Regions from separate parts of the Bariatricus sp. SGI.154 genome, predicted to be linked through region 3. Evidence: predicted binding sites of a transcription regulator. Region 3 holds the regulator's gene; each other region holds the start of a gene.
What was found. Region 3 encodes Rex, which represses fermentation and respiration genes when NADH is low (regulators of the CRP and FNR family bind a similar motif). Its sites were predicted from a motif close to ATTGTTAANTANTTAACAAT; they were not measured.

Region 1 (12,230 bases), on a different contig from region 3:
AGCAGCTTTGATATCTTCCTGGGTGAGAGCATCACCTACGTAGAAACTTCTGTTGCAGGTTCCTGTATAACGCTCTTTGTGAACGCAGTTGCCTTTCGCATCTTTCTCTTCTTTGGTCTCATTCTTATGAGCGGTAATGGTAAGATAGCCATCCTTCAGATCCGCTTTGATATCCTCTTTCGCATATCCCGGAAGTTCCATCTCGATCAGATAGTTGCCGTCTTTTTCATGAATGTCTGTCTTCATAATCTGAGCAGATGAACGGTCATAAGAATGTGTAAAGAATGGATCACTGAACATATCATCGAATAAATTGTTAAAACCTCTGTTTGCAAGTAACATAAAACATTCCTCCTTAAAATAGTCCCTTATTGTGATTAGTATATCCAATAAGGTATGTGAATTATTAATTGTTTTATTTGCTATAGTTATTATATAACACATATTTTGGCACTCGTCAAGTGTGAGTGCTAATAAAATTGTGAAAAAAGTGTGAATTTAATTCATGAAGAGTAATTCGTAAGGTGTACGGCAGAGAGGGGCAGTATGGGAGTTCACATCCGGCTCCTCTCTGCCTGATATACTTATGTGTAACTCTTAATGAACTGGGAGTTTTCTTTATTCCCCTACACTTCCAATCTGTTATCCCGCCGACACCGCTCCACACATATTTCCACCGGAATCCCCCCAATGGAGATAATCTTGAGATTTCGGAGATGTCAGGTGCAAGGGCAGGGAAGGTGTGGGCTGTAGCCGTATCATGAGCCTTAGACCCCGTTACAGAAAAAGATACCGTCAGTTCGTACGAAACCAGGACCACAAGTCCTGGTTTCGAGGGCATCTGAGTCGTAAGGCCATCAAGGGCTTACGGCGAATATGCCCGGTTAGAACCGACGGTATCTTTTTCTGTAACGAGGTCTTGGCGAAATGATCCGGTTACAGTTTACACCTTCCCTGCCCTTGCACCGTACATTTTCAAAAATCTATTTTTCTACATTAAATTCGCTCTTCAATCGGAAGAAAACTTCCATGCGCCCCAACGTATTTGTAAGCCGGACGAATAATCTTGCTTGCATTGATTAATTCCTCCAGGCGGTGAGCGCTCCATCCCGGCATACGTGCAATAGCGAAGATCGGAGTGAACAACTCCTGCGGGATGCCAAGCATTGTATATACAAAACCACTGTAAAAGTCTACATTGGCACAGACATTCTTGAATAACCTGCGGTGTTCCATGATCAACTGACCAGCAAGACGTTCTACCAATTCATAGAGAGCGAATTCCTCCATTAATCCCTTTTCTTCTGCCAGAGCTTTGGCATATCTCTTTAGGATTACCTCACGGGGATCAGACAGTGTATAGACAGCATGTCCCATACCATAGATCAGACCGGAGCGGTCGAATGCATCTTTATTCAGGATTTTTTTAAGGTAAGAAGCAACTTCTTCTTCATCCGTCCAGTTCTGGATGTGCGCTTTGATATCGGCGAACATATTCTGCACTTTCAGATTAGCACCGCCATGGCGGGGACCTTTCAGTGAGCCGATCGAAGCAGCGACAGAAGAATAAGTGTCTGTTCCGGAGGAGGTTACTACATGTGTTGTGAAAGTTGAGTTGTTACCACCGCCATGTTCAGCATGGAGAATCAAAGCGATATCCAATACCTTCGCTTCAAGTTCCGTATACACACTGTCAGGACGCAGCATAAGTAATATATTTTCAGCGAGTGATAGTCCTTTTTGTGGATTGCGGATGAATAGCGTTTCATCCCTGCGGAAATGCCGATAAGAATGATAGGAATAAACCGCAATCAATGGGAGTTTGGCAATCAGTTCCAGTGACTGTCGCAGTACATTGCCGGCAGCAATGCTTTCAGGATCGGAATCATATGTATATAATGTAAGGATACACCGCTGCATAGCATTCATGATATTTTCATTCGAAGCCTTCATGACAACGTCACGGACAAAGCGTCCGCCTAACTCTTGTAATTCGAACATAACGTCAAGAAACATGTTAAGTTCCTGCTGTGTTGGCAATTTGCCGAACAAAAGCAGGTAGATTGTTTCCTCGAATCCATATTTCCGTCCTTCTAATCCGGCAACAATATCAGTCACGTCAATTCCCTGATAATATAACTTCCCTTCCGCAGGAATCTGACGCCCATTCACCAGATTATAAGCACAGACATCTGAGATCTCCGTAAGTCCTGTTAACACACCTTTTCCGGCAGAATCACGCAGCCCCCTCTTTACATCATATTCAATATAAAGATTAGGGTCGATCCGATGATTCTTCATCAACTCTTCCTCAAGCCTGTCAAATCCCTCTTTTAAAATTCCATTCTCCTCCACATTCTGCATTCCATTCTCTCCCATAGATACCTCCATCTTCCAAAAAACAAAAAACACCTATTACATTACATCCTTGTAACTAATTGGTGTTGATTAACAAATACATGAATTCTCACCTATTCTACACGAAAACTTGCCATAATACAAGAATTTTTTTCCGCTTTATACATTTTCCTGCATTTTTATACTCTTGCTGCAAACATCACATCTTCCATATGCATTAGTTTCTGCACTGCATACACTGTCCGGAATAAAAAATCCTTGATAGTTCTTACCTTCTTCCAGATTCTTTCTTGCATCACAATATTTACCTGTGTTAGAATAGCACGTAAGATTAATCAGAAGAATAGGAGGTTGTCGTGATGGGAATGACAATGACGCAGAAAATATTGGCGGCTCATGCAGGACTTGACTCTGTGGTAGCCGGACAATTAATAGAAGCGAAATTAGACGTAGTTATGGCGAATGATATTACCGGACCAATGGCACTGCCAATTTTCAGAGAGATGGCTGAGAATGTATTTGATAAGGATAAAGTTGTACTGGTACCGGATCATTTTACACCGAATAAGGATATCAAATCAGCAGAGAATTCCAAATCCATCAGAGAATTCGCAAGAGAGCAGGGACTTACCTGGTACTTTGAGCAGGGGAAATCCGGTGTGGAACATGCGATTCTGCCGGAGGCAGGAGTCGTAGTTGGCGGAGAGTGTATTATCGGTGCTGACTCACATACATGTACATATGGAGCATTAGGAGCATTCTCAACGGGTGTTGGAACTACTGATATTGCAACAGGAATGGCAACCGGAGAATTATGGTTCAAGGTTCCAAGTGCGCTGAAGTTTGTCCTGACCGGAAAACCGGGACCGTATGTCAGTGGTAAAGATGTAATTATTCATATCATTGGCAAGATTGGCGTAGACGGAGCACTGTATAAGTCTATGGAATTTGTTGGAGACGGTATTGCGAACCTGTCTATGGATGATCGTTTTACTATGGCGAATATGGCAATTGAAGCTGGCGCTAAGAATGGAATCTTCCCGATTGATGAGAAAGCAGAAGCATATATGAAGGAGCATTCTAAGAAAGAATATAAGATCTATACAGCAGATGAAGACGCTGAATATGATGAGGTTATTGAGATTGATCTGTCAGAAGTCCGTCCGACCGTTGCGTTTCCGCATCTTCCAGGCAATGCTAAGACGATTGATGAGATCGAGGCAATGGATCCAATTAAGATCAATCAGGTAGTGATCGGTTCCTGTACCAATGGAAGAATGGAAGATATGAGAAAGGCGGCGGCAATCCTTAAGGGACATACGGTTCATGAGGATGTGCGTGTTATGGTAATTCCGGCAACACAGAAGATCTATAAGCAGTGTATTGCAGAAGGGCTCCTGGACATCTTCGTAGACGCCGGATGTGCAGTTAATACACCGAGCTGCGGACCTTGTATGGGTGGTCATATGGGTGTTATGGCAGCAGGCGAGAGATGTGTGTCCACGACGAACCGTAACTTTGTAGGAAGAATGGGACATGTGGATTCCCTAATCTATCTTGCTTCTCCAGAAGTGGCAGCGGCAAGCGCAATCGCAGGATGTATTGCGAATCCAGAGAAAGTAGGTGACAGATAATGAAGGCATTAGGACATGTATTTAAATATGGCGATAACGTAGATACAGACGTTATCATTCCGGCAAGATATCTGAATTCTTTTGATGCACAGGAACTGGCAAGCCATGCAATGGCTGATATTGATCCGGAATTCGTGAATAAGGTGAAACCAGGGGATCTGATTGTGGCGGATAAGAATTTTGGATGCGGTTCTTCCAGAGAACATGCGCCGCTTTGCTTGAAGACAGCGGGAGTTAGTTGCGTAATTGCGGAGACATTTGCCAGAATCTTCTACAGAAATGCAATCAATATCGGACTCCCGATCATCGAATGTCCGGAAGCAGCGAAAGGTATTGAAGCAGGAGATGAAGTGGAAGTGGACTTTGACAGCGGCAAGATCTATAACCGTACCAAAGGAACCCAGTTCCAGGGTCAGCCATTCCCGGAATTCATGCAGAAACTGATTGCGGCAGGCGGACTAGTGAAGTATACTAATAGCAAAAAAGCGGACTAAAGAATGATAGAAGGGTGAAAAAAGATGAATCTACATTACAAAAGTACAAGAAATTCGAATCTTAAGGTAACAGCTTCTGAAGCGATTCTGACAGGGCTTGCTCCGGACGGAGGATTGTTTGTGCCGGAAGAGCTTCCGGTTCTGGATGTCTCTATGGATCAGTTGAAGGATATGTCTTATCAGGAAACTGCATATGCGGTTATGAAGCAGTTCCTGACTGACTTTACAGAGGAAGAATTGAAGAACTGTATTGGTAAGGCTTATGACAGCAAGTTTGATACGGAAGAGATTGCGCCTCTGGTAAAAGTAGATGATACGTATTATCTGGAATTGTTCCACGGAGCAACGATTGCATTCAAGGACATGGCATTATCCATCCTGCCACATCTTCTGACTACATCTGCGAAGAAGAATCATGTGGAGAATGAGATTGTAATCCTGACTGCAACTTCAGGAGATACCGGCAAGGCGGCTATGGCAGGATTCGCGGATGTGGAAGGGACCAGAATTATTGTATTCTATCCTAAGAATGGTGTCAGCAAGGTACAGGAACTCCAGATGGTGACGCAAAAGGGAAGTAATGTAGACGTTGTTGCAATTCACGGTAATTTTGACCATGCGCAGAGTGGCGTGAAAGCCATGTTCGAGAATCAGGAACTTGCAAAGGAACTGGCGGGCAAGGGCTACCAGTTCTCTTCTGCGAATTCTATTAATATCGGACGTCTGGTTCCGCAGGTGGCATATTATGTCTACGCTTATGCGAAACTTCTGGCGAATGAAGAGATTGCTGACGGAGAGAAGATCAATGTAGTGGTTCCGACAGGGAATTTTGGTAATATTCTGGCTGCTTATTATGCGAAGCAGATGGGAGTGCCGATTGATAAGCTGATCTGTGCTTCGAATGAGAATAAAGTTCTGTTTGATTTCTTTGAGACGGGCACTTATGACAAGAACAGGGAGTTCATGCTTACATCATCCCCGTCTATGGATATTTTGATTTCCAGCAATCTGGAACGTCTGATTTATCTGATCGCAGGTGAAGATTCAGAGAAGACGAAGGAACTGATGGAAGAATTGAAGAATGGCGGAAGTTATACCATTACATCTGATATGAAGGATAGACTTGCTGATTTTGCAGCAGGCTTCGCTTCAGAAGAGAAGACAGCAGAGAGTATCAAGGCAGTATATGACAAGACCGGATATGTTATGGATACGCATACTGCAGTTGCTTCCTATGTCTGCGGACAATACAAAGAAGAGAGTAAAGATGGGCGGAAGTGCGTGATTGCCTCTACTGCAAGTCCATACAAATTTGTGAAGAGCGTTATGACTGCAATTGATGATAAATATGCATCAGCGGATGAATTCAGGTTGTTAGAGGAACTGCAGAGTGTCTCAGGGGTTACCATGCCTCAGGCAATTAAGGACATTCTGGATGCACAGGTGCTTCATACTCTGGAATGTGATGCAGACAAGATGGAAGAGACGGTAAAAGGAATTCTTAAACTGTAAGTGCCAGTAGTCTATCTGTGTCCGTAAAAGGATTGGAAAAAACTGATAAAAATTTTTGCACATAAAAATGCAAGATTGGGATGTGAATCTTGCATTTTTATTGATTTTTGGCATAATTATAAAGAACGTTTATATTATAAATGAATTATAACTATAATTGACCTTCGCGAAAACATTGTTAAAGTATTGACTTTTCTATGGGGAAATGCGATAATAAAGCAAATGTCGCTGTGGAAGTATATTGATACAAAGATACGATGACATAGCGAAAGTGAATATGAAAGAAAAGAGGTTAGATGAAGATGGCGAAAATCGATTTAAGCAAGTACGGTATTTCCGGAACCACAGAGATTGTACACAATCCTTCTTATGAATTATTATTTGAGGAAGAGACGAAAGCCGATCTGGAAGGTTTCGAAAAAGGTCAGGAGAGTGAACTTGGAGCAGTGAATGTAATGACAGGTGTATACACAGGACGTTCACCTAAAGATAAATTCATTGTAATGGATGAAAACTCTAAGGACACTGTATGGTGGACTTCTGATGAATATAAGAATGACAACCATCCGGCTTCTGAGGAAACATGGGCTGTAGTAAAGGATATCGCAATCAAGGAACTTTGCGACAAGAAACTTTATGTAGTAGATGCTTTCTGTGGAGCAAACGAAGATACTCGTATGGCTATCCGTTTCATCATGGAAGTAGCATGGCAGGCTCATTTTGTTAAGAATATGTTTATCCAGCCTACAGAAGAAGAACTCGAGAAGTTTGAGCCAGACTTCGTTGTTTACAACGCTTCTAAAGCAAAAGTAGAGAACTATGAAGAGTTAGGTCTGAATTCAGAGACAGCAGTCGTATTCAATATCACAAGCCGTGAGCAGGTTATCATCAATACATGGTACGGCGGAGAGATGAAGAAAGGTATGTTCTCTATGATGAACTACTATCTGCCACTGAAGGGTATCGCTTCTATGCACTGTTCTGCAAATACAGATATGAACGGCGAGAATACAGCAATCTTCTTCGGACTTTCCGGAACAGGTAAGACAACTCTGTCTACAGATCCTAAGCGTCTCCTGATCGGTGATGATGAGCACGGCTGGGATGACAATGGTGTCTTCAACTTTGAGGGCGGATGCTATGCTAAGGTTATCAACCTGGACAAAGAGTCTGAGCCAGATATCTACAATGCAATTAAGCGTAATGCTCTTCTTGAGAACGTAACATTAGATGCTGAAGGTAAGATTGATTTTGCAGATAAGAGTGTAACAGAGAATACACGTGTATCTTATCCAATCGATCATATCGAGAAGATCGTTCGTCCGGTATCAGCAGCACCGGCAGCACAGAACGTAATCTTCCTGTCTGCAGACGCTTTCGGTGTACTTCCTCCGGTATCTGTATTGACACCAGAGCAGACACAGTACTACTTCCTGTCAGGATTTACAGCAAAACTTGCTGGTACAGAGCGTGGTATTACAGAGCCAACACCTACATTCTCTGCTTGCTTTGGACAGGCATTCCTGGAACTGCATCCTACAAAATATGCAGAAGAACTTGTTAAGAGAATGGAGAAGAGCGGCGCTAAGGCATATCTGGTTAACACAGGATGGAACGGAACAGGCAAACGTATCTCTATTAAGGATACACGTGGTATCATCGATGCAATCCTGAATGGTGATATCCTGAATGCACCAACGAAGAAGATTCCATACTTCAACGTTGAAGTACCAACAGAACTTCCGGGTGTAGATCCGGCAATCCTTGATCCTCGTGACACTTATGCAGATGCTGCTGAGTGGGAAGAGAAAGCTAAGGATCTGGCAGGAAGATTTATCAAGAACTTTGCAAAATACGAAGGAAACGAAGCTGGTAAGGCATTAGTTTCTGCTGGTCCTCAGTTATAAGAAGAGGTTAGAACTGAAAGGGTTCTTTGAACTTCTAAGAAGTAATATAATTCAAGCGTGAATATTAAGGAGTGATTTCGAGGAGGAATCACTCCTTTTTGGCTGCCAATGCATCCGGATGGAACTGATAGTGGCAAGTCCTGTAGGTATGTTTCTCTATTGTGAAAAATTTGTTGAATGTGCTGTAAAAATCATAAAAGATTGTACAAAAAATATCATTCATGACTAAAAAATATCAATTGTATACAATTTGAGAATTATATGATATTGTTAGATTAACAGGTATCGTTATCAAAAATATGAAAGAGAGGAACAAACTATGTTACAAACCATTGAGGCTGTTAATTCAGCGATTAACGACTTTGTCTGGGGAGTGCCAGCAATGGTCTGCATCATTGGCGTAGGGCTTGTGTTAAGCTGCCGTACCGGATTCATCCAATTCCGTAAGTTTGGGTATGCACTGAAGAATTCTATTGGAAAGATTTTCTCAAAGGAAGAGGCAAAAGAGGGAAGTATTACTCCATTCCAGGCAGTTTGTACTGCGCTTGCGGCTACCGTAGGAACGGGAAATATTGCGGGTGTAGCTGGAGCCATTGCAATCGGAGGTCCGGGAGCTGTTTTCTGGATGTGGGTATCTGCACTTCTGGGTATGTGTACGAAGTTTTCAGAGGTTACGCTTGCTGTACACTTCCGTGAGAAGAATGCAGAAGGCGACTATGTTGGCGGTCCTATGTATTACATTAAGAATGGACTTGGAAAGAATTGGTACTGGATGGCAGTCATCTATGCAGCACTTGGTTCATTAACTGTATTGGGAACAGGTAATGCGACTCAGGTAAATACCATTACAGCATCCATTGATTCTGCCCTTCTTAACTATGGTATCATTGGGGATGGACAGGTAGGAACGGTTAATCTGATCATCGGTATCGTAATCGCTATTCTGGTAGCAATCGTGCTTCTTGGCGGCGTGAAGCGTATCGGAAGCGTAACAGAAAAACTGGTGCCGTTTATGGCTGTTTTCTATATTATCCTTGCTCTTGGAGTTGTTTTCATGCACATTGGTTCTGTACCGGCAGTATTTGAATCAATCTTTGTTGGTGCATTCAATCCATCAGCATTTACAGGTGGTGTGGTAGGAAGTCTCTTTGTAAGTATGAGAAGAGGCGTATCACGTGGTATCTTCTCTAACGAGGCTGGTATTGGTACCGGATCTATCGCTCATGCATGTGCAGATACAGACCAGCCGGTAAAACAGGGCATGTTCGGTATCTTTGAAGTATTTGCTGATACGATTGTTATCTGTACACTTACAGCCCTTGTAATCCTGCTTGGCGGCGAAGGTATTGAGTGGGGAGCAGCAGCAGGTGCGGAACTTACGATCTCCGGATTTACATCCAGTTATGGTAACTGGGTATCTATCTTTACAGCAATTGCGATGTGCTGTTTCGCATTCTCAACGATTCTTGGATGGGGACTTTATGGCGCACGTTGTATTGAGTTCGTATTTTCAACTAAGATTGTAAAACCATTCTTTATCGTTTATTCACTGGTAGCAATTCTTGGTGCAACAGTAGATCTCGGAATCATCTGGGGAATTGCAGATACATGTAACGGACTGATGTCTATCCCGAACTTAGTTGCATTGTTCTTGTTATCAGGAACTGTTGTGAAACTGGTGCGCGAGCATTTTGCAAAAGAAAAATAATCGTACATAGATGATACATTTTTTCTGGATTTTCAGAGAAGCAGTTGTAAATTCTATGTAAATAGGTTATAATATCCTCAGTAACAACCTGGGATGCTCGATAACTTCTGTAATTTTGAACCTACAAAACTTTAAACGGGACTCTTATATCTCCGTAATATGTCAAGCCTCCGAACGTGCAGTGGAAGGCAGAAAAGCGGATGCGGACACCCACCTGGCTACGGCTAGGAGTCAAAATACAGAAACCGGCATTTTGGGGGACATACAAAAGATGAAGGACAGTCGTTTATCGGCTGTCTTTTTAATATATACTATTAGGGATGGATATCATTGGGAGTATGATTTTCTGAGATAGTGGTGATGCGAAAGTAAATGACGGTATATTATACCGGGACAAAGCATACATTGAGAAAAGAGCATTGGACAAGAGGATATCGATAGATTGAGTAGATATTACAGAAAGAAGACGAATAGAAGATCTGGAAATAGATGGAAGAGTTGGAACAACTGGAATCGGTATGGAGGAGAGCGTATCTTTCTATATGGATTGCTTGTATGTGTCAGCCTGCTAATTGTCGGCAGCCTGTTGTCGGCAGTGATGCCGGGAAAGCCTGAACTACATAAAAGGGTAGAGAGGAAGAAGGAAGAGGAAGTGCAGGAACCGAAACAGGAGATCGACAATCCGAATATCAGAGTGCTGATTATGACGAATGGATATGCGAACATTGTACATCCAAGTGTGGTATTATCCTCAGAGACTGGATTGACCGTTACATGTGGAGAGGAGCAACAAGAGATAGAAGCCGGACAGATGCTTGCGATTGTACCGGATGACGAGAGATTCCAAAGTGGCAGCATACGTATCTGTGCACATGACGGAGGGGAAGTTGCTATACATAGTATACAGAGAGGGTACGGAACGCCGTCTTATGCCGGAACACTGGAACTTCGGACTACAGCGGAAGGAATTGCAGTGATCAATGAATTGCCGGTGGAGACCTATCTATGTAAGGTGGTGCCAAGTGAGATGCCGGCATCTTACGAATTAGAAGCGTTAAAAGCCCAGGTGGTGTGTGCAAGAAGTTATGCCTATCAGCAGATGCAGGACTATGCGTACCCAGAATACGAGGCACATGTGAATGACAGCACGGATTATCAGGTGTATGGGAACTCTCCGGCTCAGGAATCATCCAGTCAGGCGGTAAAGGAGACGGCGGGACAGGTTGTGCGGTATCAGGGACAGGTTGCCACAACTTATTATTATTCTACTTCCTGTGGAAGGACTACAAGTCCGGAAGCATGGGGAACGGCAGGTAATGAGGGGAATCAGTATCTTCAGGCGGTGGAAGTGAAAGATGAAGATGGAGACTATGAGAAAGAACTGCCGTGGTATCGTTGGACGGCGGTGGTACCGGTGGAGACGCTTTCGAACCTGATAGGGTTGAATACGGGGAAGGATGTCGGAACCTTGCAGAGTGTGGAAGTTACGAAAACCGGGCCTGGGGATGTGGCGCTTCAGATCTGTGCAACAGGAGACAAGGGGACGGTAACAGTAGATACGGAGAATAAGATTCGAAGAGCCTTTGGCGGCAGTGGATATGAGATCTGCAAGCAGGATGGGACGACGGTGCCCAGTTCTGCGTTACTTCCAAGCGCATTTTTTACAATCCGAAGAGAAGGAGATGCTTTCGTGATAGAAGGCGGCGGGTATGGTCACGGGATTGGAATGAGCCAGAATGGGGCCAATGAGATGGCGAAAAAAGGAAAGAATTATGTGGATATATTAACGTTGTTCTTTTGTGATATAACAATTGAGGGGCTATAGATTCAGAAGGAATCATAGCCCCTTTCGCTGATATACCGGTACATTTGCAAGAATCAATGTGACAATTCTAACTTTTTTACATAGTCAAGGAATTTCAAAAGTGCAAGTGATGGAGGAATATCTTTGGACCATGCCACGCCAAGTACTCGTGAAAAATGTTCGGTAAAGGATCTGACACATACATCAAACGGTGCGTTGTGAAGCAATAACTTTGGAAGAATTGTAATGCCGAATCCTTTTTCCACCATCTTGAGTGCGGCAAAATCCTCGTTTAATTGATATCGAATCTTAGGGTGGATATTATTCATTTCGAAGATTTTTCCGGTTTCAAAATCCAATTTATCGGCTGAAAGGACGAAATCCTCCTTGTCAATATCTGCCAGGGAGATGGAGAGTTTTTCTGCCAAAGGATGATTCCTGGGTGTTGCCAGCATCAGTTCATCCTTCATAATCGGAACAAAGTTTGCGGATGGTATGGCAAATTTTGAGGTGAAGATACAATCTAATTGTCCGGAGTTCAAAGAGTCTGTCAGCGGCTGGAAATCCTGAACTATAATGTCAAATGTGATATTCGGATATGTATCGGAAAATAGCCGTAGTATATCTGGGAGAATATGGTAAGAGATACTTTGGATTGTTCCGATGCGGATATAGCCGCTGTCAAGGCTTGTAAGATTCGAGGCAATCTGTTGTATCTGATTTTGTGCGTCGCAGATGATACGAAGCTGTTCGATGATTGACTCCGTATTTGGCAGCAGTTCCATGCCGGTTTTAGAACGATTGAATATGGAA
Region 2 (12,230 bases), on a different contig from region 3:
TTATCGAGAATAATGGCTATATGAATCTTGACTTTATGGGGAATCTGGGACATTCAATAGTAAAGAAAAAAGATGATAGAATTTATATTGAAAAGGGGAATAAGACCCATTTGGGAGAGGTCGCATTTTTTACATTTGAACCTCATATAAGTACTACCGGTTCAAAGTATGGGTATAAGCGAGAAAATATATATTACTTTGAATCTGGTAAAGTGGTTGAATTATAGGAGATAATATTTCGCAACAATTTTGTTTTAATAGATTTAGAAAATTAATAATTTTGAATATAGGAATTATATTATAATGTTTATAAAGATAATCTAAAAGGATTGATAATTTATGTGTACAAAAAAAGAGTTGAAATTTAGTGTTTTTCTTATTTACAATCTGGCAGAGAAATGGGAAAAAACGCCATCTCAAGTGTATAATATCTTAAATCGAACACGCATTTTAGACGATTATATATTTGTATGCTATGATACATTGCATACTTTGGGCACAGAATATTTAGTGGAAGACATAACTGAATTTGTAAAGGAAAAGGGAGTTGCTGTATGATTTTATATCATGGAACTACTAAAAGAATAAATCATCCGAATGTGTCATTTTCTAAAAATTTTTTAGATTTCGGGAAGGGCTTTTATCTTACATCATATCAAAAGCAAGCAGAAAAATGGGCTTTGCGAAAAGGACTTCGACAGCAATCAGATGCAATTGTAAATGTCTATGAATTATCTGATGATTTGGGAGAATATAGAGTTTTGCGATTTAATGAAGAAAATGAAAAGTGGTTAGATTTTGTATGTGCATGCCGCAGAGGTGAAACGATATATCAAACATATGATATCATAATCGGTGCAGTTGCGAATGACGATGTGTTTAAAACGGTTGATATGTATTTTCGAGGGTTGTGGGATAAAGAAAAGGCTTTACAGGAGTTGCGCTATTATAAGATGAATAATCAGATATGCATTGTAAATCAAAATGTTTTAGATGAGAAATTGATATATCAGAAATCATATAAGGTGGAATAAGTTATGACAAACAAGAAGAACTTGGACATTTTCTACAAACAAAATCTGGAAGAATCAATGATTCAGTATTTAGCAGAGATAAAAGGGATAAAATTGCGGCAGGCAATGGATATCTATTATCATAGCAGATTGGCAGAGCAAATTGAACAAGGGAAATATGGTATAGAAAATATGGACTATAAATATCTTGTACAAGATTTGATTGAAAATGAGCCACATCTATTTGATGAAGTGGAAAATGATAGATAATAAAACCTCACTTATATCTGTTATGGAGAACCATATCATAAGTAAATGAGGTTTTAGATCAAACTTAGAATAACAAATCATAAAATCTCAGTTTTGAGAATGTGATTGTTTCAAGTGTGATTTATGGATATAATATCATTAAGAAATTCAAATAAATTATGAGGGATTTGTTTTGCAGGAAAATATAAAAATATATAAAGAGAATTATGAAAATCTGCCATGCAGATTTGTTGAAAAAATTGAACACGATGTACAATATATATTGAATGCTGATATTCCTGATCTGAAAAAAATATATCTTTTCGGGAGTTGTGCGCGTGGAGAGGTGCGAAGCAGCAGCGATGTTGATCTTTTGCTACTTACGGCACATAAGATAAATGACAGGGTACTTGCGGCAGACATTCGTTGGACATTGGATGAACCAATCAAAGGAATTCGAACGGATATTGTCTTCCAAAATGAAGAATCTGAAAAAACGAAGAATGTTTTTGAAAATGTAGTCAATCGTGATAAAAAAGTAATTTTGGAGGTGATTAGATGATAAAAAATACATATTTAGATATTGCGGAAAATGATTTACAGTATCTGGAATCCATACTGAAGATAAAAAGTACATTTTATAATCAACTTGCAGTACAATGCCAGCAGGTTGCAGAAAAGTTCCTGAAAGGATATCTGGATAAAATTTGGGTTGATGAAGATGTGTCTGATTTGTTGAGAAAACACAATATGAAAAAAATTGCCTCAAGGTTAAATGAAATAAAACCAGGATTAGATTTAGATACAATTGGTTTGGAGCGGCATTATCCGTGTCTACTTCACTTCTTCTCAGATTGGAATTAAGTGGAGAGTAATTGGAATCGTCTGTGGATGGATTCCGGTCGTGCATTTGGCTGTCCTTATTAAGATCATTCACCTGGCATCTGCGGAATGGCGTTTTGAAAGATTCCCTTTGAATTTTTCGCATTATCTGGTAGAATATTTTGACGGGCCAAATGATGGGCTTGTGGCAGAGACTTCGTTTCCGTGGGGAGCGGATTATACCTTTCTTACAACAACAGGGGACAGAGGGATTTCTCATGGAGATATGATTGACCTGAACAGAGAAAATATTCAGGATTTTGATGTGCGGGAATATTTTGTAACGCTGGTACATCAATTGAAAGAGAAAGGATACTAAAATAACGAGTAAGATGAACTTCTATTTAAAAACCAACTATATCGTATCAGATATTATCATTTTCAATGAATGATTACAGAACAATTCTTTATATTTCCTGAGTGTTGGTAGTATAATTGTGAGCAAGAACATAAGAATGTTAGGAGAAAAACTTTGGATAAGAAGTGGAGAGTTGCTTTTCTCTGTAGAAAGAACACATGCCGAAGTCAGATCGCAGAGGCGCTTGGGAAGATGTTTGCATCAGATGTCATGGAATGTTATTCGGCAGGTATAGAAGAAAGTGAAAATATAAAGGATTGTGCGCTTCGGATGATGAAAATAACACATGGAATAGATCTGATAGAAAAAGGACAAAGACCTAAGCCGATATCCGCATTACCAAAAGTTGATATTATTGTATACATGGGATGCAACGTGGAATGTGTACATATTCCGTGCGAGATTGAATTTGAATGGGGGATTTCAGATCCTTGCAATAAATCCGATGAAGAATTCAAAAACATAATTAAAGAGATTGAAAATAATATACTGAAGCTACGCAAAGATATCATAAGCGGTCAGATCAATGTCTGGCAAAAAGACAAGATAGCCGTTGATTTTGCTTCCGTGTTTCCTTTCTGGGAGTCTCTAACTGACAATCAGAAAAAACGGATTTCTGATGGATGGAGGATGGAATTAATTAGCAAGGACCGCCAGATCTATCGGTATTCTGATGGCTGTAAAGGACTGATGATCATTCGGAAAGGATGTTTACGGGTATATATTATTTCTGATGAAGGGCGTGATGTAACATTATACCGTCTGTTCCCTGGAGATATCTGTGTGTTTTCAGCTGCCTGCCTGATACAAGAGATTGATTTTGATGTTTTAATTGAGGCAACGGAAGATACAGAATCTGTGACGATTCCTGCAGCAGATTTGAAACAGATTATGCAAGAGAATCTTTTGCTGGAGAATTTCATATATAAGAAGACTGCGGAGCGATTCTCAGATGTTATGTGGATCATACAGCAGATACTGTTTAAAAAGATAGATCAGAGAATTGCACAATATCTCTGGGATGGAATGTTGCGTCAAAAATCAACTGTAATCTCTGTAACGCATGATAATATTGCCAGAGATATTGGAAGTGTACGAGAGATTGTAACAAAGGTTTTGAAGCAAATGGCAAAAGACCAGATTATCAAAAGCGGATATGGGAAGATTGAGATTTTGGACAAAGATAGACTATTTAAAATGATCTGAATGTTTGCGAGGTAAAAAAGTGATAGGTTGCAATAAATGTAACATTATCACTTTTTTAAATTGGAAAAAATGATATGCTTTGAAAATAATAGATATTATATGCCGAAAGGAGACTAGTTATGAAAAAAAGAATAATTGCAGCGTTATTATGCATTGGGATGATCACGACCTTAGTTGTTGGCTGTGGCAACAACTCAAGCAGCGATTCAGACGACAGTGATTCCTCCAAAACAGCTGACGATGCCTCTGAGGAGACGCCAGAGCCGGAGGAGGAGACAGCCAAAGGCGCTATCCAGAGCGGAACCGTTACTTTCAACATCGATATGTCCCAGTATGAGAAGGGCAAGACAGTACGCGTGTGGGTACCAGTCGCTCAGACGAATGACTATCAGACAATTGAAGATGTAGAATTTGATGCAAATGGCGTGGATGCAGAGATTAATGAGGATGCCCTTGGCAATCAGATGCTGTATGTGGAATGGGACGCTGATGCAGAGCCGGAAAGCCGTACAGCAAGCCTGTCTTTCCATGTGGTAAGACCAGAGATCTTACGTCCTGAGTTAGTGGAAGAGGGCACCGTAGACGCTGATTTGGATGAGTATCTTAAAGCTTCCAGCACAATTCCGGTAGATGGAGAAGTCAAAGAACTGGCAGATGAGATCACGAAAGATGAGACAACTTATCTTGGCAAAGCCAGAGCAATCTATGATTGGATTATCGCGAATATGAACCGTGACGAAAGTGTGGTAGGATGTGGTAAAGGCGATGTATGCGTGTTACTGGAAACAAAGGGCGGAAAATGTACTGACATTAATTCTGTTTTTGTTGGATTATGCCGTTCAACTGGTATCCCTGCTCGCGAGATGTTCGGCGTGCGTATCAATGATGCTGATATTACAGGGAATCAGCATTGTTGGGCAGAATTCTATCTGCCTGGCACCGGATGGGTTGCAGCAGATCCTGCGGATGTTCTGAAAGCGGTATTAAAGAATGAGTGGGATAAGGAATCTGATGAAGCCAAAGAGATGCAGGAATACTATTGGGGCAATTGTGACGAGAAAAGAGTAGAACTTTCAAGAGGTCGTGATATTACATTATCTCCTGAACAGAGCGCAGAAGCGTTGAATAATTTTGGATATCCATACGCTGAAGTAGATGGAGAAGCAGTGGATTATTATTCACCAGATACTTTCGTATATTCCATTTCATTTGCAGAAGACAATTAGAACACATGTTAGCAGAATATTGCTAAACAACGATTAGCATGTTAGAAAGGGGTTGTTACTTAGTAGCAGCTCCTTTTGCAGCGTGTAATAACAGGGAGGAATCCATGATGAAAAAGATGCTTTCAATCATGAAGAACCATATCTAAATGAGGTGAGCAGATTAAAAAAATAACAAAAAGCCCTGTCGAAATTCCTGCATTTTTATGAAGTATTCATCTTGAATTACAACTTGCAAGTATTATAATGAGATTGTCAAATAATTAACACTGCGAATGGAGGAATCAATTATGGCAAGGCTTAGAATGATGCGTGCACCACAGAAATATGTTCAAGGAAAGGATTCTCTTTTGAAATTCCACGAAGAGATGAAGGAATTAGGCGATAAGTGGCTGTTCATCTGTTCCAGAAGTGGACATAAGATGTGTCATGATAAGATTGAGATGAGTTTTGAAGGGACAGAGGATGTCCGTCTCTATGAAGTGTTCGGTGGAATCTCCAGTACCGGCGAGATTGAGAAGATGAGAAAAATCGTAAGAGAAAACGGACTGAATGTTGTCGTTGGTGTCGGAGGCGGTTCTGCAATTGATACGGCTAAGGCAACCGCTTATTATGAGAAACTTCCGGTTGTAATTATTCCGACAGTCGTTGCAACAGATGCGCCGTGTACAGGACTTTCCGTTATCTATAATGATGATGAGACATTTAACAATTATCTGTTCTATCCAAAGAATCCAGAAGCAGTCATCGTGGACAGTGATATTATAGCAAAAGCACCCGTGAAATTCTTAGTAGCAGGTATGGGAGATGCGCTTGGAACGTATTTTGAAGCAAGGGCATGCGAAAGAACGGATGCACCGAGCCTGGAATTCGGCGGTATCACAAGATCAGCCATGGCACTGTGCAGACTCTGTTATGAGACCTTAAAGGAATATGGTGCAGCGGCAAAACATGCATGCGAACATAATGTAGTGACCCCTGCTTTAGATGCGATTATTGAGGCGAATGTGTACTTATCAGGAGTGGGTGCAGACAATGGCGGGCTTGCAGTAGCACATTCTTTCTATAATGGTTTGACTGCTTTAGGAGGACATAGTGCTCCGCATGGTAACTGTGTTGCATTCGGTACTTTGGTACAACTCGTATTAGAAGGAGTTTCCAAGGAAGAATTTAAGGAAGTACAGGATTTCTGTATGGAAGTTGGTCTGCCGGTGACACTGGAAGAGATTGGTGTGACTACAGATGAAGAGATTAAGGTTATCGCAGAGAAATCTTGTGTAGAAGGTGAATCTATTCATAATATGGTCGCAGATGTGACGCCGGATCAATTGTATGCTGCGATTGTTGCTGCAGATGCACTTGGCAAAGCGGCGAAGATGTAATTGAATTTGGATTTTTAGGATATCGTACATAAAAGATGTCATAATTGCTTGTTGATTGGCAATTATGGCATCTTTTTAAACAACAGACGTAACCTCAGCCATTAATCTTTTTGGAGATGCTGAAGTTAAGATTGTTTATTGAAAAGATTACGGATATAATAGCAGTATGAAGCAGAAGTTAAATGAATCTAAGTCTTTGTTACAACAACAGGAGACATGGTACATCAACTGAAAGAAAAAGGATATTAAGTATTTCATGGAGATTTTGAAGAGATTAGAAAATGGGGGATATAGATTATGCCGATGGAAACTAATCAAGTTTATATAGAAAAGTATAGTTTGGATTCTGAACAGGAGTTAAGGAAAGCCCAGGCAGAACTTCAGATTGCTGTATGGATGAACATAATTTCCAGCACAGAATTTTCCGCTGTGGAAGAGCGAAGGGTACAAAAGAACGAAACAATAAAAAAGGATTTGGCTGAAGGCAAGATCGTATATGGAGTCCGCTATTATACACCTGTAATGTATCTCCAATATGAATTGACCCGATTTAAACTGGATTTTACGACATACCAGGGAAAAAATATTGGACCATATCCACTGTGTCAGATTACAGAAGAAGAGAAAAGAACATTCTATGACGAGAATCGTGATCTTTTTACCCGGTATTTTGGGGATTCTTTTGGATATGAAGAAGTTCGCATGATTATTGAAAAGAGACTGAAAGAAAAGGAGTATGAAAAAATTGTCCAGGACATATTACGTTAGTTCATTAAATGGAAATGATAGGAATGATGGAACCAGAGACTGCCCTTTGCAGACTCTTGCAACAGTCAGAAATATATCCCTGCAGCCGGGAGATAAGGTGCTTCTGGAACGCGGATCAGTGTTTCTCGGTCAATATCTGCATCTTTCTGCACAGGGAACGAAAGACGAGCCAATTGTGATAGGTGCATATGGGGATGGAGACTCTCCGGTTATTCATGGAGAAGGTCAAGGAATCTGGTACCAGGATTATGGAACAGAACTGGATGCGCCTACCCATACAAAGGAAGGATATGTATCATCTACGGTACTGCTTTATGATGCTGCTTATATAACGATTCAGGATCTGGTAATTACCAATCGAGGAAATATGATAGGGGAGGAGTATTCAGCATCCCATAAGATGAACCGTACAGGGGTAGCCATTGTTGCAAAAAATGGTGGCACTTTACGGGAGATTCACCTTAAGAATCTTGTGATACGGGATGTCAATGGCAATGTCTATGACAAGCATATGAATAACGGCGGAATCTATTTTACCTGTCTGAAACCGGATGATGAGGAGAAGACAGGCGTTGCCCGGTATGAAGGTGCAAGTGTGACGGGATGCTTTGTTAAGAGAGTCAGCCGCTGGGGAATTGCGGTGGGATATACTTATAAGTGCAGGGAGTTCATGTCAGTAGAACTGCCGGAGGATTTGTATCATATCTATGGGCATAGGGACATTCGAATTGCGGACAATTATGTGAAGGAAGCTGGCGGTGACAGTATTACGGTTATGTATGCGTTGCGTCCGGTGATAGAACATAATACGGCAGATTCTTCTGCAGGAGAGATGAATGACAGGATTTACCGTTTCCCCGAGAATCGGATGGGAAAAGTGGCGGCGGCTATCTGGCCGTGGAAATGCAAGGATGCACTGCTTCAGTATAATGAGGCGGTGGATACCAGGCTTAATCAGGATGGAATGGCATGGGATGCGGATTCCGGAGACGGGACGCTATACCAGTATAATTATAGCCGGATGAATGAAGGTGGATGCGTGATGTTCTGCCTGGAGGAAGCGGTACATAATACGTTTCGCCATAATGTCAGTTATGACGATCTTGGCGGGACGATCAGCCCTTCCATGAACCCGGATGCGTATATCCATCATAATGTATTTTACCGGAGAGCGGGAGTACCGTTTGTACGGGAGAATATGGATGGAGGAAACTATATAGAGGAGGATAATGAATTTTATGACATTTAAAGGAAAAATAGATAAATGGTGGTATGTGGTTACTGCGCTTTTGAATGGGTTAACTTTTGGAACAATCGTATATGTTGATTTGTCCAGGATATGGATCTATATCATAGGACTGATTGTTGTGGATCTGTATTTTGTTCCGGTTTTATTCAGGAATGAAGTCATTGTTGATAAGAAACAGATCGTCGTGCAGTTTGGACTTTTGAAAAAGACAATTCCTACACGGGATATTGTTGCTGTGCGGAAGACTAAGGGCTATGCGGCATCTTTTGCGGCGTCTTCTGACAGAGTCGGGATTGAAGCGCGCAGGATGAGCCTCGTGTTCGTGTCGGTGGAGGACAATGGCGAATTGATTCGAGAATTGATGCAAGTCAATAAAGGAATTAAATATATGATATAGGAACGGTATGGGGAAGTATTCTTAAGGGATGCTTCTTTTTTTTGAACAGAAAATGAGGATACAAATTATTCTAATACTATCATTAAATTATTCTTATATAATTGACAATATCGAGTGTCGATAATATAATAAAGATAGAAATATCGATACTCGATAATACATGAACTCAAGAAGGAGGCTGACTTCTATGAAAGATAGAAAAAGAGAATTCAAGTACTTCAAATACCGAGAATGTGATACATTCGCAGAATATTTAACCCAGCAATCCGAAAATGGCTGGCATTTCAAAGAATGGAAGATGGGGCTGGTCTTTGAAAAAGGAATCCCCGAATCAATTCATTATAGCGTAGAAGTATTTCCAAAAGGAGCAGAGATGGATACAAGACCTGAATCTGATGCCAAAGAATATGCAGAATATTGTGAGGCGGCCGGCTGGAAGTTCATTGACAGTCATAGAAAGTTTTGTATCTTCCGTCGAGAAAGAGAAGACGCTGTACCAATTGTAACTTCAGAGGAGCGTTTTCTGAATATCAAAGAAGCGGAGTGGCACAGAGGGCTTAGTAATCTGTGTGGAACACTTTTGATTCCAGTGCCTTATTTGTATAAGTTTTTTGTGTCTGATTTTGCATCTTTGATTTTTAACGATATCATGTTGGTTATCTTGCTTATGATGTTACTGGCTGTTTTGAATGCGGGCATAAACTGCCTGAGAATCCTAGCCTGGTCTGTAAAGTCAAAATGGCAACTTCATTCTGGTGTAGTTCCAAGATATGGAATAAGAAAAAGCGGAATATTGTATTGGAGGTTATTGTATATATTGCTTCTTTCAATAGGCTATGTGCGGATGATATATCTGGTATATCATGAAGGATTTCAAAGTATCATGATGCCATGGGTTGTAATAGTAGGATTCGTTTTGTTAATGTATTATGTAGTAATTCCAATCCTGCGTCCTTCAAGAAGTGAGAACTGGCTGCTTCAGATAGGTATTGGCTTTATTGTAATGATTATGTTTGCTATTTTCTTTGTGATGATAGATGATTTAGGCGAAGATCAAGATTGGGAGCAGAATGTTCCATTGAAACTATCTGATTATACAGAGTCAACAGGAGAACCTGATTACGCAGATATCGGAAGACTGGATGGAATATTAGGGAAGTATTTATATTATTTTGCCGAATATATACAAGAAGAGGCTGTAACTCCAGAAGATTCGTCAAGAGATTTTGTCAGATATGAAATCTATCAGACAAAATATCCTTGGATATTGAAGAAAATTTGGCGTGAAAAAGCGAAAGAATTGACGATAGATAAGGCAAATGTAGATGAATGGAATGCAGTTTCGGTGTGCCAATCAACAGAGGAGTCTTATTCTGGTGTCAGATACAGCATTCTTTATGAAAATTCTGTACTCGTATTACAATCAGGCAAAAAACTGGATGAAGCGCAGATTCGTATTATCTGTGAGAAATTGAATTTGGAATAAATAAAGATATACGCTATATCTTTCTGCAAATGGTATGGAAAGAGAGGTGAATGGATATGGCGCGAGAGCAATTTCAGACATTAACGGAACCTATGTACTATATCCTGCTGGCTTTGACTGAAGAATGCTGTGGGGTAGATATTATGGAAAAGGTGGCAAAGATCTCTGCAGGACGCATCAAGGTAGGACCGGGGACACTATACGCCATGCTGTCTAAGTTCGAGGAAAATAAGGTGATCCGTCGGACAGCCGAGGAAGGACGAAGGAAGTCTTATATTATTACAGACCTGGGGATAAGCATGTTAGAGAGAGAATATGAGCGCCTGAAGACGATGGTTGAAGACGGCAGACGGTATTTTTGAATTTGTGGCATGTCAGTGGTGTGCTGTTATGCTTTTTCTGTACAATAGATAAAGTTTCGGGTATAATATGTGATACATTATAGAAGCGGTTGTCTAACATTAAAAAGGAGAGATGAGACAATGGATAAAATGAATTTGATTCCAAGAATTAATGGAAAAATGACTAAAACGAAAGATGGATGTGAGGTGCAGTTTCCTATCAGGTATAAAGGTGAGTGCAGTTTCGCGAATCAATTCGATATAGAGCCGGTTAGAGAGGAAGAGACAGGTATTTACTTAGAATTCAAAAGAGAAGACAGCATTGCTGATGAAGGATATATATTAGAGATTCATCCGAATAAACTGGTGATAAAGTCAAGTACCGAAGCCGGAAAATACTACGGCATGCAGACATTAACCGCTATCATCGAAGAGGAAAACGGTCACTTAAGTTGTGGAACAATTGAAGATGTGCCAAGATATGGATACAGAGGATTCATGATAGATGTAAGCCGTCATTTCTTCTCCGTGGAAGAGATGAAAAAGATCATTAACCAGTGTGCAAAATACAAATTAAATAAATTCCACTGGCATCTTAGTGACGACCAGGGATTCCGAATCGAGAGCAAAAAATTCCCCGAACTGAATCAGACAGGCTCTATGCGAAGAGAAGAGGATGGCACAATTACCAGAGGCTTCTACACACAGGAAGAAATTAAGGACATCGTTCGTTATGCGACAGAAAGACAGATCGAGACGATCCCTGAAATTGATATGCCAGGACACACTTCCGCAATCATCGCTGCTTATCCGGAACTTTCCTGTTCAGGCAAAGTAACAGAGGTAAAGAATAAAGGCGGCATCTATACCCAGATTCTATGTGCAGGAAATGAGAAGACGATGCAGTTTATCTATGAATTGCTGGATGAGACTTTGCCTTTATTCCCGGGAAGATATTTCCACATCGGAGGGGATGAAGCACCGAAGACGGAATGGAAGACCTGTGAGTACTGCCAGGATCTGATCCGCCGCGAACAACTGGAGGGCGAAGAAGAACTTCAGGCTTACTTTACCAAGAAACTGGCGGATTATCTGGAGAAAAAGGGAAAGACAGCAATCGGATGGAATGATATTCTGGCATCTGGCAAGGCGGAAAGGATGATTGCACAATATTGGAATGAGCCAGGACAAGGATATTCATATGCAGAAGTCCAGAAAGGACAGAAGTTTATCTTCTCGAATTCTGATGCATGTTATATGGATTATCCACATTGTATGGTTACCTTGAAAGGAATCTATTCTTTTGAACCGAATATTCAGGGACACGCGGATATTCCAGCCAATCAGATCCTTGGGCTTGAAGCACCGGTATGGACAGAGTACATTGAGACAGAAGAAAGTCTGGAAAACCATATCTTCCCACGACTTCAGGCACTTGCAGAGAATGCATGGAGCAGCGAGAAAGATTATGAAGATTTCCTGCGGAGAGTGAAAATAGAAGAGAAGAATCTTGCGAAGGCAGGGATTGTGTGTACACCTGTGGAAGAAGCAAGTGCCTGCGGCGAAGTTGGAATGCAGGGAATCAGAGCGTGGATCGATAATTGGGTGAATCAGACGCTGGCTGGTGGGGTGGAACTGCCGCCGGAGATTATTAAGGAGAATATTGAATCAAGCGC
Region 3 (9,563 bases):
GGAGCAAGTGGAGTGAACTGCTCGCTCTTTGGAATCGGAGAGAGAACCGGTAATACACCGTTGGAGGCAATGGTATTCGAGTATGCACAATTACGGGGAACCCTGGATGGAATGGATACTACCGTAATTACGGAACTGGCGGACTATTATGAGAAAGAGATTGGATATAAGGTGCCGTCCAGAACACCGTTCGTTGGTAAGAATTTTAATGTTACGAGAGCAGGAATCCACGCAGATGGTTTGTTAAAGAATGAAGAGATCTATAATATATTTGATACGGATAAGTTTCTGAAACGTCCGCCGCTTGTGGCAGTTTCCAATACCTCGGGACTTGCAGGAATTGCACATTGGATTAATACGTATTTCCATTTACCAGAGGAGAAACAAGTGGATAAGAACACTGAACTGGTAGCAATGGTGAAAGCTTGGGTTGACAAAGAGTATGAGGAAGGACGAGTAACTGTTCTGACAGATGAAGAATTGCTTGCTGTGATTGACGATGCAAGCAAAAGATTAGGCATCGCCCTTATATAATATTTGTCAGAGAAATTACATATGGGTAGCAATGAATTACTTGAAAGAAAGACAGCATGCCTGTCTTTGGAGGGGAAAATGGAAGAATATCATGATCATTCCCTAAGGGGAAAGGTATTTCGAAAATTGCGGGAAGATATTCTCGCGGGTGTTTATAAAGATCACGATGAATTGAGAGAGATTACAATTGGGGAAGAATTAGGAGTCAGCAGGACTCCGGTAAGAGAGGCATTACGTCAATTGGAACTAGAAGGTCTGGTGACGATCATTCCGAATAAAGGGGCTTACGTCACAGGAATCAGCCAAAAGGATGTCCATGATATCTATAAGATAAGGTCTATGCTGGAAGGTTTATGCGCCAGATGGGCAACGGAGAATATCTCAGATGAACAGATTGAAAAACTGGAAGAGATCGTGCTGCTGTCAGAATTCCACCTTCGAAAAAAAGGCGAAGGAAAAGCAGCACAGGTATCGGAACTTGACGGAAGATTCCACAAAGTCTTGTATGAAGCGTCTGATAGTCGTATACTAGAACATGTATTATCTGATTTTCATAAATATGTGAAGATGGCGCGTACTTTGTCTGTAGGGGCAAAAGACAGGGCAGAAAAGTCGATTGAGGAACACAGAGGAATCTTGGATGCCATTAAGCAAAAAGACGCAGATCGGGCAGAGAAACTCGCCAACAGACATATAATGAACGTAATGGAGAACCTGCATATCATGGAATAGATGCATATTTTCACTTAGGCGGACAGCCAAGAAACAGGAGGAGATTAGACATGGCAAAGATTAAGATGACAACACCAATTGTAGAGATGGATGGAGATGAGATGACAAGAATTCTCTGGAAGATGATTAAAGAGAATCTTCTGGAGCCATTCATCGAACTGAATACGGAATATTATGATCTGGGACTTGAACACAGGAATGCGACCAATGACCAGGTAACCATTGATTCCGCAAATGCAACGAAGAAATATAAAGTTGCGGTAAAATGTGCAACCATCACACCGAATGCCGCACGTATGACAGAATATGATCTGAAAGAGATGTGGAAGAGTCCGAATGGAACTATTCGTGCAATCTTAGATGGGACGGTATTCCGTGCGCCGATCGTGGTAAAGGGAATCGAGCCTTGTGTGAAGAACTGGAAGAAACCTATTACGATTGCAAGACATGCTTACGGTGATGTGTATAAAGGTTCTGAGATGAAGATTCCGGGAGCAGGCAAAGTAGAACTTGTGTATACCGCAGAAGACGGATCAGAGACAAGAGAACTGGTACATAATTTTGACGATGCAGGAATTGTACAGGGAATGCATAATATCAATGCGTCTATTGAAAGTTTTGCAAGAAGTTGTTTCAATTATGCTTTGGATACCAAGCAGGACCTGTGGTTCGCAACTAAAGATACAATCTCTAAGAAGTATGACCATACCTTCAAAGATATTTTCCAGGAGATATTCGATGCGGATTATAAAGAGAAGTTCGAAGAAGCGGGAATTACTTATTTTTATACCTTGATTGATGACGCGGTAGCCCGTGTTATGAAGTCTGAGGGAGGGTATATCTGGGCATGTAAGAATTACGACGGCGATGTTATGAGTGATATGGTATCCTCAGCATTCGGTTCACTGGCTATGATGACTTCTGTGCTGGTATCTCCGGATGGATATTATGAGTACGAGGCAGCACACGGAACTGTACAGCGTCATTACTATAAACATTTGCAGGGAGAAGAGACATCCACCAACTCAGTAGCAACTATCTTCGCATGGACAGGCGCTTTGAGAAAACGTGGTGAATTAGACGGCAATACTGAATTAATGGCATTCGCAGATAAACTAGAAAAGGCAACAATTGACACGATTGAGGAAGGCAAGATGACGAAGGATCTGGCGTTGATTACCACGATGGAGAATCCGACAGTGCTGAACAGCGAAGACTTTATTAAAGCAATCGCAGAAAAATTGTGATTATTTTAACAGGGGACGTAGTAAACTGCATTTTTACTACGTCCCAAACTGCGTTTTAGGGTGTACCCAAATGGAAAATGTCCTGTACCCATCAGACAAATTGTGCTATACTTTTTTTCTGGGAGGAGATTGATACTATGAAAAGTAATTGTGAATCCTGTGCTCATTATGAATATGATGAGGACTATGAATGTTACACTTGCCAGATGAATTTGGATGAGGATGAATTATATAAGTTCGTAACCAATACATACCACGACTGTCCCTATTATAGTTACGGGGATGAGTATGCAATCGTAAGACATCAGATGTAGATACAATAAGAAATGGGGGCGTATACAAGATGAATATACTGATGATCAATGGTACTATGCGGAAGGGATCGAGTTACCATATTGGCAAGATGCTGATTGAGAAGATAGCCAAGAAAGAAGATCAGATTAGTGAGTTATTTCTGCCAAAGGATATGCCGGAATTCTGCCGTGGATGTGCAGTTTGCATTAAGGACAGCGAAAAAAAATGCTTAGATTATCTGATGTATATGAAACGGATCACCAAAATGATTGACGAAGCGGATCTGCTTGTATTCACTTCACCTGTTCATGTCATGCACGTAACAGGTGCATTAAAAGCTCTATTAGATCATTACGGCTATCGTTTTATGGTACACAGGCCAGAAGAATCTATGTTCCGCAAGCAGGCAGTCTGCATTACGACAGCAGCGGGGGGCGGCATGAAGTCAACACTTAAGGATATCAAAGACAGCCTGTTTTTCTGGGGCATCGCAAAAATTTATACATATGGAGTTGCGGTAGCGGCTACTTCATGGGAAGAGGTTGAAAAGGCTAAGAAAGATAAGATTGAACTGGAAATTGATAAAATCGTTCTTAAGTTAAAACGTGATACTGAAAAGGTAAAACCTGGGATTAAGACGAAGATATTATTCTATATTATGCGAAGCATGCATAAGAAAGGGATGAATCCTGTCGATCAGGAGTATTGGAAAGAGAAGGGGTGGCTTGAGAAAGAGCGGCCTTGGGGGAAGAAAGAGGGAATTTAATGGAGAAAGTGGAGTGGCGGAAGTGTACGGTGCAAGAGCAGGGAAGTTGTGGGCCGGAAAAAAACTTCTGTTTACTTCATGAATATTAATTCGTTCCACTCCCAATCTGTTATCCATCCGATACCCTTCCATCACATCTCCGCCAGGAATCCTCCCTGTTCGTGAAGAGTCATACATAAGAATGTCAGGCAGAGAGGGGCAGTATGGGCGTTCATATCCGTAGAAGAGCCGTACAATCCGTTGGTAAAAAAGAGGTCTGAAATCAGGATGAATTCTGTGCCACAAGCACAGAATTCAAGAATGTCTGAGTCGGAAAAATCTTTCAGATTTTCTCCGACGATTACATTCGATTCCTGATTCCAGACCTCTTTTGAACTTACGGTTTGTAGGCGATTGGAGTCGGATAAGAACGCCCATACTGCCCCTCTCTGCCGTACATCTTACAAATTACTCTTCAAGAACAAAATTCCATCTACTCCGCCAATTCCTCCCACTTCACATACAATTCTTCCAATTCTTCAGCAATCGCCGCCTTCTCTTTTGCCAGTTCCTGGCATTTTACAGAATTTGTGAAGATTTCTTCGAGCATCATCATCTCATCAATCTCGCCATCCCGCTCTTCAAGATGCGTAATCCGTTCTTCCGTTTTCTTAAGATTGTTTTGGCGTTTCCGTTCTCTTGCCTGGGCTTCCTTTTGTTCCTGCCAGCTGAGTTTGGATTCGGATACGTTTTCTGACTGGGAAGCAGAAGTGCCAGAGCCGGCATGATTACCACCCGCATATGCTGCAGTCAGTTCTTCTTTCTTCTCCAGATAATAATCGTAATTACCAATATAATTCACGAAAGTCTGATTCACCAGATCCAGAATCCTGGATGCAGTCTGGTTGATAAAATAACGGTCGTGAGATACATAAAGAACGGTTCCCGTATAATCATTCAATGCTTTTTCCAGAATCTCTTTGGATGAGATGTCCAGATGGTTGGTCGGTTCATCCAGGATCAGGAAATTTGCTTTAGAAAGCATTAGTTTGGCAAGGGATACACGGCCACGTTCTCCACCGCTTAAGTCACCAATACGCTTGAATACATCATCACCAGTGAACAAAAAGGCAGCCAGCATATTACGGATCTTCGTATTCGTAAGATCCGGGTAGTCATCGGAGATCTCGTCGAAGATGGTCTTTTCCATATGAAGTACATGGTGCTCCTGATCGTAATAGCCAATCTCTACATTCGTACCCAGCGTAAATGTCCCTGTATCTGCAGGAATTACCTGATTCAGAATCTTAAGAAGCGTGGTCTTCCCCGTCCCATTGTCTCCGATAATAGCAACATGTTCTCCGCGCTTGATATCCAGATTCACATCCTGGAATAAAGTCTGGTTCGGGAACGATTTGCCAAGATGTTCGATATGCAGTACGTCATTACCGCTGATGCAGGAAGGCTCTAATGTTAGATGAATCTCGGTATTCATCTCCACAGGTTTTTCCACAGGCTTGATCTTTTCAAGCATCTTTTCGCGGCTCTCTGCCCGCCTGATTGATTTTTCGCGGTTAAAGGAACGGAGTTTTTCAATGACCGCTTCCTGATGCTTGATTTCCTGCTGCTGGTTTAAATATTCTTTTAACTGGGCATCCCGGATCTGACGCTTTTTCTCAGCATAATCGGTATAGTTGCCCATGTATGTCATAAGTTTGCCCAATTCAATCTCCAGAACCTTGGTGACCACTCGGTTCAGGAAATATCGGTCATGGGACACGATTAAGACAGCACCTGGATAATTCAAAAGATAAGTCTCAAGCCATGCGATGGAATTAAGATCCAAGTGGTTGGTAGGCTCGTCTAGGAGTAGTATATCCGGCTTGGTAAGCAGTAGTTTGCCAAGGGATACCCGAGTCTTCTGCCCGCCGGAAAGCGTGTCCACAGGCTTGGAAAAATCTGTATCATCAAAGCCAAGACCTTTTAAGACTCCAGTAATCTCGCTTTCATAAGCATAGCCATTCTCACGCTCGAATGCCGCTGTCAGACGATTGTAGGTCTCCAGTCTGGATGCTAAGGCTTCGCCTTCCAGATGTTTTAATTCTAACTCGATTGAGCGGATCTGCTTCTCCATTGCGATAATATCTGCTTTGGCAAGTTTGACTTCTTCGTATATGGTACTTCCGCTCTGCATTTCCTGATGTTGGGCAAGATATCCGAGTGTCTTGCCTTTGGTAAGGATAACTTCTCCGCCGTCCGAGGGAAGTTCGCCTACGATCATCTTGAAAAGAGTAGACTTTCCTGCACCGTTAGGTCCTACAAGAGCTGCCTTCTCATGATCTTCTATATGAAAGGAGCCATCGGCTACGATTACCTTTTCACCGAAGGCTTTGCTGATTCCGTGACATGCTAATATCATAATATCCTCCTTCTTCGTTCGTTTTAATTATAGCGAAAATAGAACAAAATACAACTAAAAGTTTGACTTTAATCCGACAATTCTATATAATAATTCTTAGAATGGAGATGGAAGGTGAGATTAGTGGAAGAAAGAGAGATTTCTCAAGCGGTGATTCGAAGGTTACCAAGATATTATAGATATCTGGGTGAGTTATTGGAGAATGGGGTAGAGCGTATTTCCTCCAATGATTTGAGCAAGCGGATGAAGGTAACAGCATCACAGATTCGTCAGGATCTTAACAATTTTGGCGGATTTGGACAGCAGGGTTATGGGTATAACGTAAAGTATTTATACACAGAGATCGGCAAGATTCTAGGATTGGAAGAAGACCATAATATTATTATTATCGGAGCCGGTAATCTGGGACAGGCACTTGCCAATTATGCGGCATTTGAAAAGAGAGGATTTATTCTGAAGGGTATCTTTGATGTGAACCCGAGATTACAGGGAGTTGCAATCAGAGGTGTACCGATTCGTATGATGGATGAGTTAAAGGGATTCGTTCAGAGTAACGATGTAGAGATTGCTGTTCTTACGATTCCGAAGGACAAGGCAGTAGAAGTGGCGAATATGTTGGTTGAGAATGGCGTTCGTGCGATCTGGAATTTTGCACATACAGATCTGAATCTGCCGGAGCATATTATTGTTGAGAACGTACATTTATCAGAGAGTCTTATGCAGTTGTCTTATAACATCAGCCGCTATAACGAAGAACACAAAAAATAATAAGAACAAAGACGTGTAATGACCGGAATCTATTATATGCCCGGGCTTTACACGTCCTTTTATGTTATGATATATCAATAAAGAATTACCGATGGTAGAATCTATCAGGGTGAGAATGATATTTTTAATGATGGAAGTGAAAAGATGAGATATTTGGTAAATGGTCTCCAGATGAAACAGGCGGATCAGTATACAATTCAGGAGTTAGGCATCCCGTCAATGGAATTAATGGAGAGAGCCGCATTAAGATGTGTAGAGGTAATGGAAGAGGAAAAACTGGATCTATCAAGTCCCTGTATTGTATGCGGTTCCGGGAACAATGGTGGTGATGGGTTCGCGATTGCCAGGCTACTGGCGGGAAGAAATCATCCTGCGAAAGTGTGTTTTGTAGGAGATGTATCACACTGTACGGATGAGACAAGAAGTCAGATGCATATGCTAAGAGAAATTGGTGTAGAGATATGCAACGAATTCGAGGATGGTGAATATAGTATCATAATAGATGCAATCTTCGGAGTGGGATTAAGCCGCGAGATTCAGGGAAGATATTTTCAGATTATCCAGCGGATGAACGAAACTTCCGGAATCAAATTCGCTGTCGATATGCCGTCCGGGATATCCTCCGATCAGAGTAATATCTTAGGGATTGCATTCAAAGCAGATATTACCGTGACCTTTCAGGCAGAAAAACTAGGGCTTGCGTTCTATCCCGGAAAGGAGTATGCTGGCAGAGTAATCATAGCAGATATTGGAATCAGCATGGAAAAGACTTCCGTAGATAAGCAAGCGGCATATACGCTGGAGAGGGAGGAATACCAGAGGATACTTCCGATAAGAAAAGCTGACTCGAATAAAGGCACCTATGGAAGGCTTCTGATCATTGCAGGCAGTAAAGGAATGTCCGGTGCTGCCTATCTCAATGCTAAAGCAGCATATATGACCGGCGCAGGGCTGGTACGGATCTATACTCCGGAAGAGAATCGCATGATTCTGCAGCAGCAGCTTCCGGAGGCTATCGTGACTGCCTACGATCATTACGATAAGGAAGAATTATTAGGACTTTTAGATTGGGCAGATATCATCTGTATAGGATCAGGGCTTGGGCTTAGCGAACAGTCTGAAAAGATATTGAGGATAACGCTTACACACGCGGAGGTTCCGTGTCTGATCGACGCAGATGGATTGAATCTGCTGGCAAAGCATAGAGAATATATAGACAGCATTAAGACAGATATCATTATTACGCCTCATATGAAAGAGATGTCCAGGCTTGTTTCATTAAGCGTGGAGGAATTGAAGAGGGGCAGGATGGAGATTCTGGAGGAATATGTAAAGCAGTATCATTGGACTTGTGTGCTTAAGGATTCCAGAACTGTAGTTGCATCCCTGGATTCTCATCCTTATGTGAATCTGTCAGGCAATGCGGCGATGGCGAAGGCAGGCTCCGGTGATGTGTTGGCAGGTGTCATTGCGGCATTGATGGCACAGGGACTTGGGTGTCACGATGCAGCAGTTCTGGGAACATATCTGCATGGGAGGGCAGGCGATTACGCGAGGGCAGCCAAAGGCAGTTATAGCGTGCTTGCCAGAGATCTGATAGAATACTTAAGTGACGCATTGAAAGAAATAGAGACAACAGGAGGATCACAATGAAGCAATATACAAGAATCTGTGCAAGAATTGATCTGGATGCAATCGAATATAACGTTGAGATGATGAAGAAGAATATGGAAGACGGGACGAAGATGCTGGCAGTCATCAAATCAGATGGTTATGGGCATGGAGCGATGCAGGTTGCCAGATTTTTATTGCCGAAGGAATATATATGGGGATATGCGATTGCAACTTTGGATTACGCGGTTGTAATGAAGCGCCAGGGGATTACGAAACCGATCCTGGTGTTGGGATGCATCTTCCCGGGACAATATCAGGATATGCTGGATTATGAGATTCGTATGACGGTATATACGACAGAGATGGCAAAAGAAGTCTCTGATCTGGCGGTAAGCATGGGCAAGAAGGCATATATACACGTTAAGTTGGATACCGGAATGTCAAGACTTGGATTCCCGATCAATGAGGAGAGTGCTGATGAGATCGAAACTATCAGTAAGATGCCGAATCTTGTAATGGAAGGAATGTATACTCATTTTGCCAAGGCAGATGAGGAAGATAAGGCATTTACGAATTATCAGTTGAATCAGTATCTGTGGATGAAGAAAGAACTTAAGGACAGAGGGGTTACTTTCTCTTATTATCATTGTTCTAACAGTGCGGGAATCATTGATGTGAAGGATGCACATCTGGATCTTGTCAGAGCAGGAATTGCAACTTATGGACTCTATCCATCTGAAGAAGTAAAAAAAGACAATGTACCGCTTAGACCGGCGATGGAATTGATCAGTCATGTGGCTCATGTGAAATGGGTAGAAGAAGGAACGCCTGTCAGTTATGGCGGAACCTATGTTACGGATAAGAAGACCAGGATCGCAACCGTACCTATCGGGTATGGGGATGGCTATCCAAGGAGTCTGTCCAATAAAGGATATGTGCTGATTCATGGGAAGCGTGCAAATGTCATCGGTCGTGTATGCATGGATCAGATGATGGTCGATGTCACCGATATCGACGATGTGAAGTTCGGAGATAAGGTTACACTGGTAGGTACAGACGGAGATGAGAATCTTCCGGTAGAGGTGCTAAGCGAATTATCTGGACGATTCAATTATGAATTCGTCTGTGCTCTCGGAAAGAGGATTCCAAGGGAATATATCCGTCACGGCAAGGTGGTCGAACAGGTAGATTATTTCGTATAAGTAGGGAA

Region 1: the regulator Rex is predicted to act here: its motif matches at 6,173-6,192, upstream of pckA (phosphoenolpyruvate carboxykinase (ATP)).
Region 2: the regulator Rex is predicted to act here: its motif matches at 5,183-5,202, upstream of ACQRBN_RS10755 (glycerol dehydrogenase).

Annotation. Positions count from the first base shown of each region.
Region 1 is NZ_JBNPMC010000018.1:191-12,420, forward strand. It holds gene ACQRBN_RS09525 (Hsp20/alpha crystallin family protein) at 1-342, opposite strand, end outside; gene ACQRBN_RS09530 (citrate/2-methylcitrate synthase) at 997-2,379, opposite strand; gene leuC (3-isopropylmalate dehydratase large subunit) at 2,718-3,992, shown strand; gene leuD (3-isopropylmalate dehydratase small subunit) at 3,992-4,486, shown strand; gene thrC (threonine synthase) at 4,511-5,998, shown strand; gene pckA (phosphoenolpyruvate carboxykinase (ATP)) at 6,301-7,905, shown strand; gene ACQRBN_RS09555 (alanine/glycine:cation symporter family protein) at 8,225-9,613, shown strand; RNA gene ssrS (6S RNA) at 9,696-9,877, shown strand; gene ACQRBN_RS09565 (SpoIID/LytB domain-containing protein) at 10,056-11,438, shown strand; gene ACQRBN_RS09570 (LysR family transcriptional regulator) at 11,492-12,230, opposite strand, start outside.
Region 2 is NZ_JBNPMC010000022.1:4,164-16,393, reverse strand. It holds gene ACQRBN_RS10800 (M24 family metallopeptidase) at 1-227, shown strand, start outside; gene ACQRBN_RS10795 (DUF3791 domain-containing protein) at 340-558, shown strand; gene ACQRBN_RS10790 (DUF3990 domain-containing protein) at 555-1,034, shown strand; gene ACQRBN_RS10785 (hypothetical protein) at 1,038-1,283, shown strand; gene ACQRBN_RS10780 (nucleotidyltransferase domain-containing protein) at 1,456-1,824, shown strand; gene ACQRBN_RS10775 (HEPN domain-containing protein) at 1,821-2,126, shown strand; gene ACQRBN_RS10770 (hypothetical protein) at 2,071-2,463, shown strand; gene ACQRBN_RS10765 (helix-turn-helix domain-containing protein) at 2,617-3,708, shown strand; gene ACQRBN_RS10760 (transglutaminase-like domain-containing protein) at 3,828-4,934, shown strand; gene ACQRBN_RS10755 (glycerol dehydrogenase) at 5,222-6,313, shown strand; gene ACQRBN_RS10750 (hypothetical protein) at 6,611-7,081, shown strand; gene ACQRBN_RS10745 (polyhydroxyalkanoate depolymerase) at 7,050-8,330, shown strand; gene ACQRBN_RS10740 (PH domain-containing protein) at 8,320-8,727, shown strand; gene ACQRBN_RS10735 (DUF2812 domain-containing protein) at 8,915-10,213, shown strand; gene ACQRBN_RS10730 (PadR family transcriptional regulator) at 10,270-10,575, shown strand; gene ACQRBN_RS10725 (beta-N-acetylhexosaminidase) at 10,696-12,230, shown strand, end outside.
Region 3 is NZ_JBNPMC010000053.1:10,465-20,027, reverse strand. It holds gene ACQRBN_RS16410 (2-isopropylmalate synthase) at 1-534, shown strand, start outside; gene ACQRBN_RS16405 (GntR family transcriptional regulator) at 613-1,266, shown strand; gene ACQRBN_RS16400 (NADP-dependent isocitrate dehydrogenase) at 1,317-2,513, shown strand; gene ACQRBN_RS16395 (DUF6472 family protein) at 2,651-2,827, shown strand; gene ACQRBN_RS16390 (flavodoxin family protein) at 2,857-3,573, shown strand; gene abc-f (ribosomal protection-like ABC-F family protein) at 4,046-5,971, opposite strand; gene ACQRBN_RS16380 (redox-sensing transcriptional repressor Rex) at 6,095-6,739, shown strand; gene ACQRBN_RS16375 (NAD(P)H-hydrate dehydratase) at 6,884-8,392, shown strand; gene alr (alanine racemase) at 8,389-9,555, shown strand.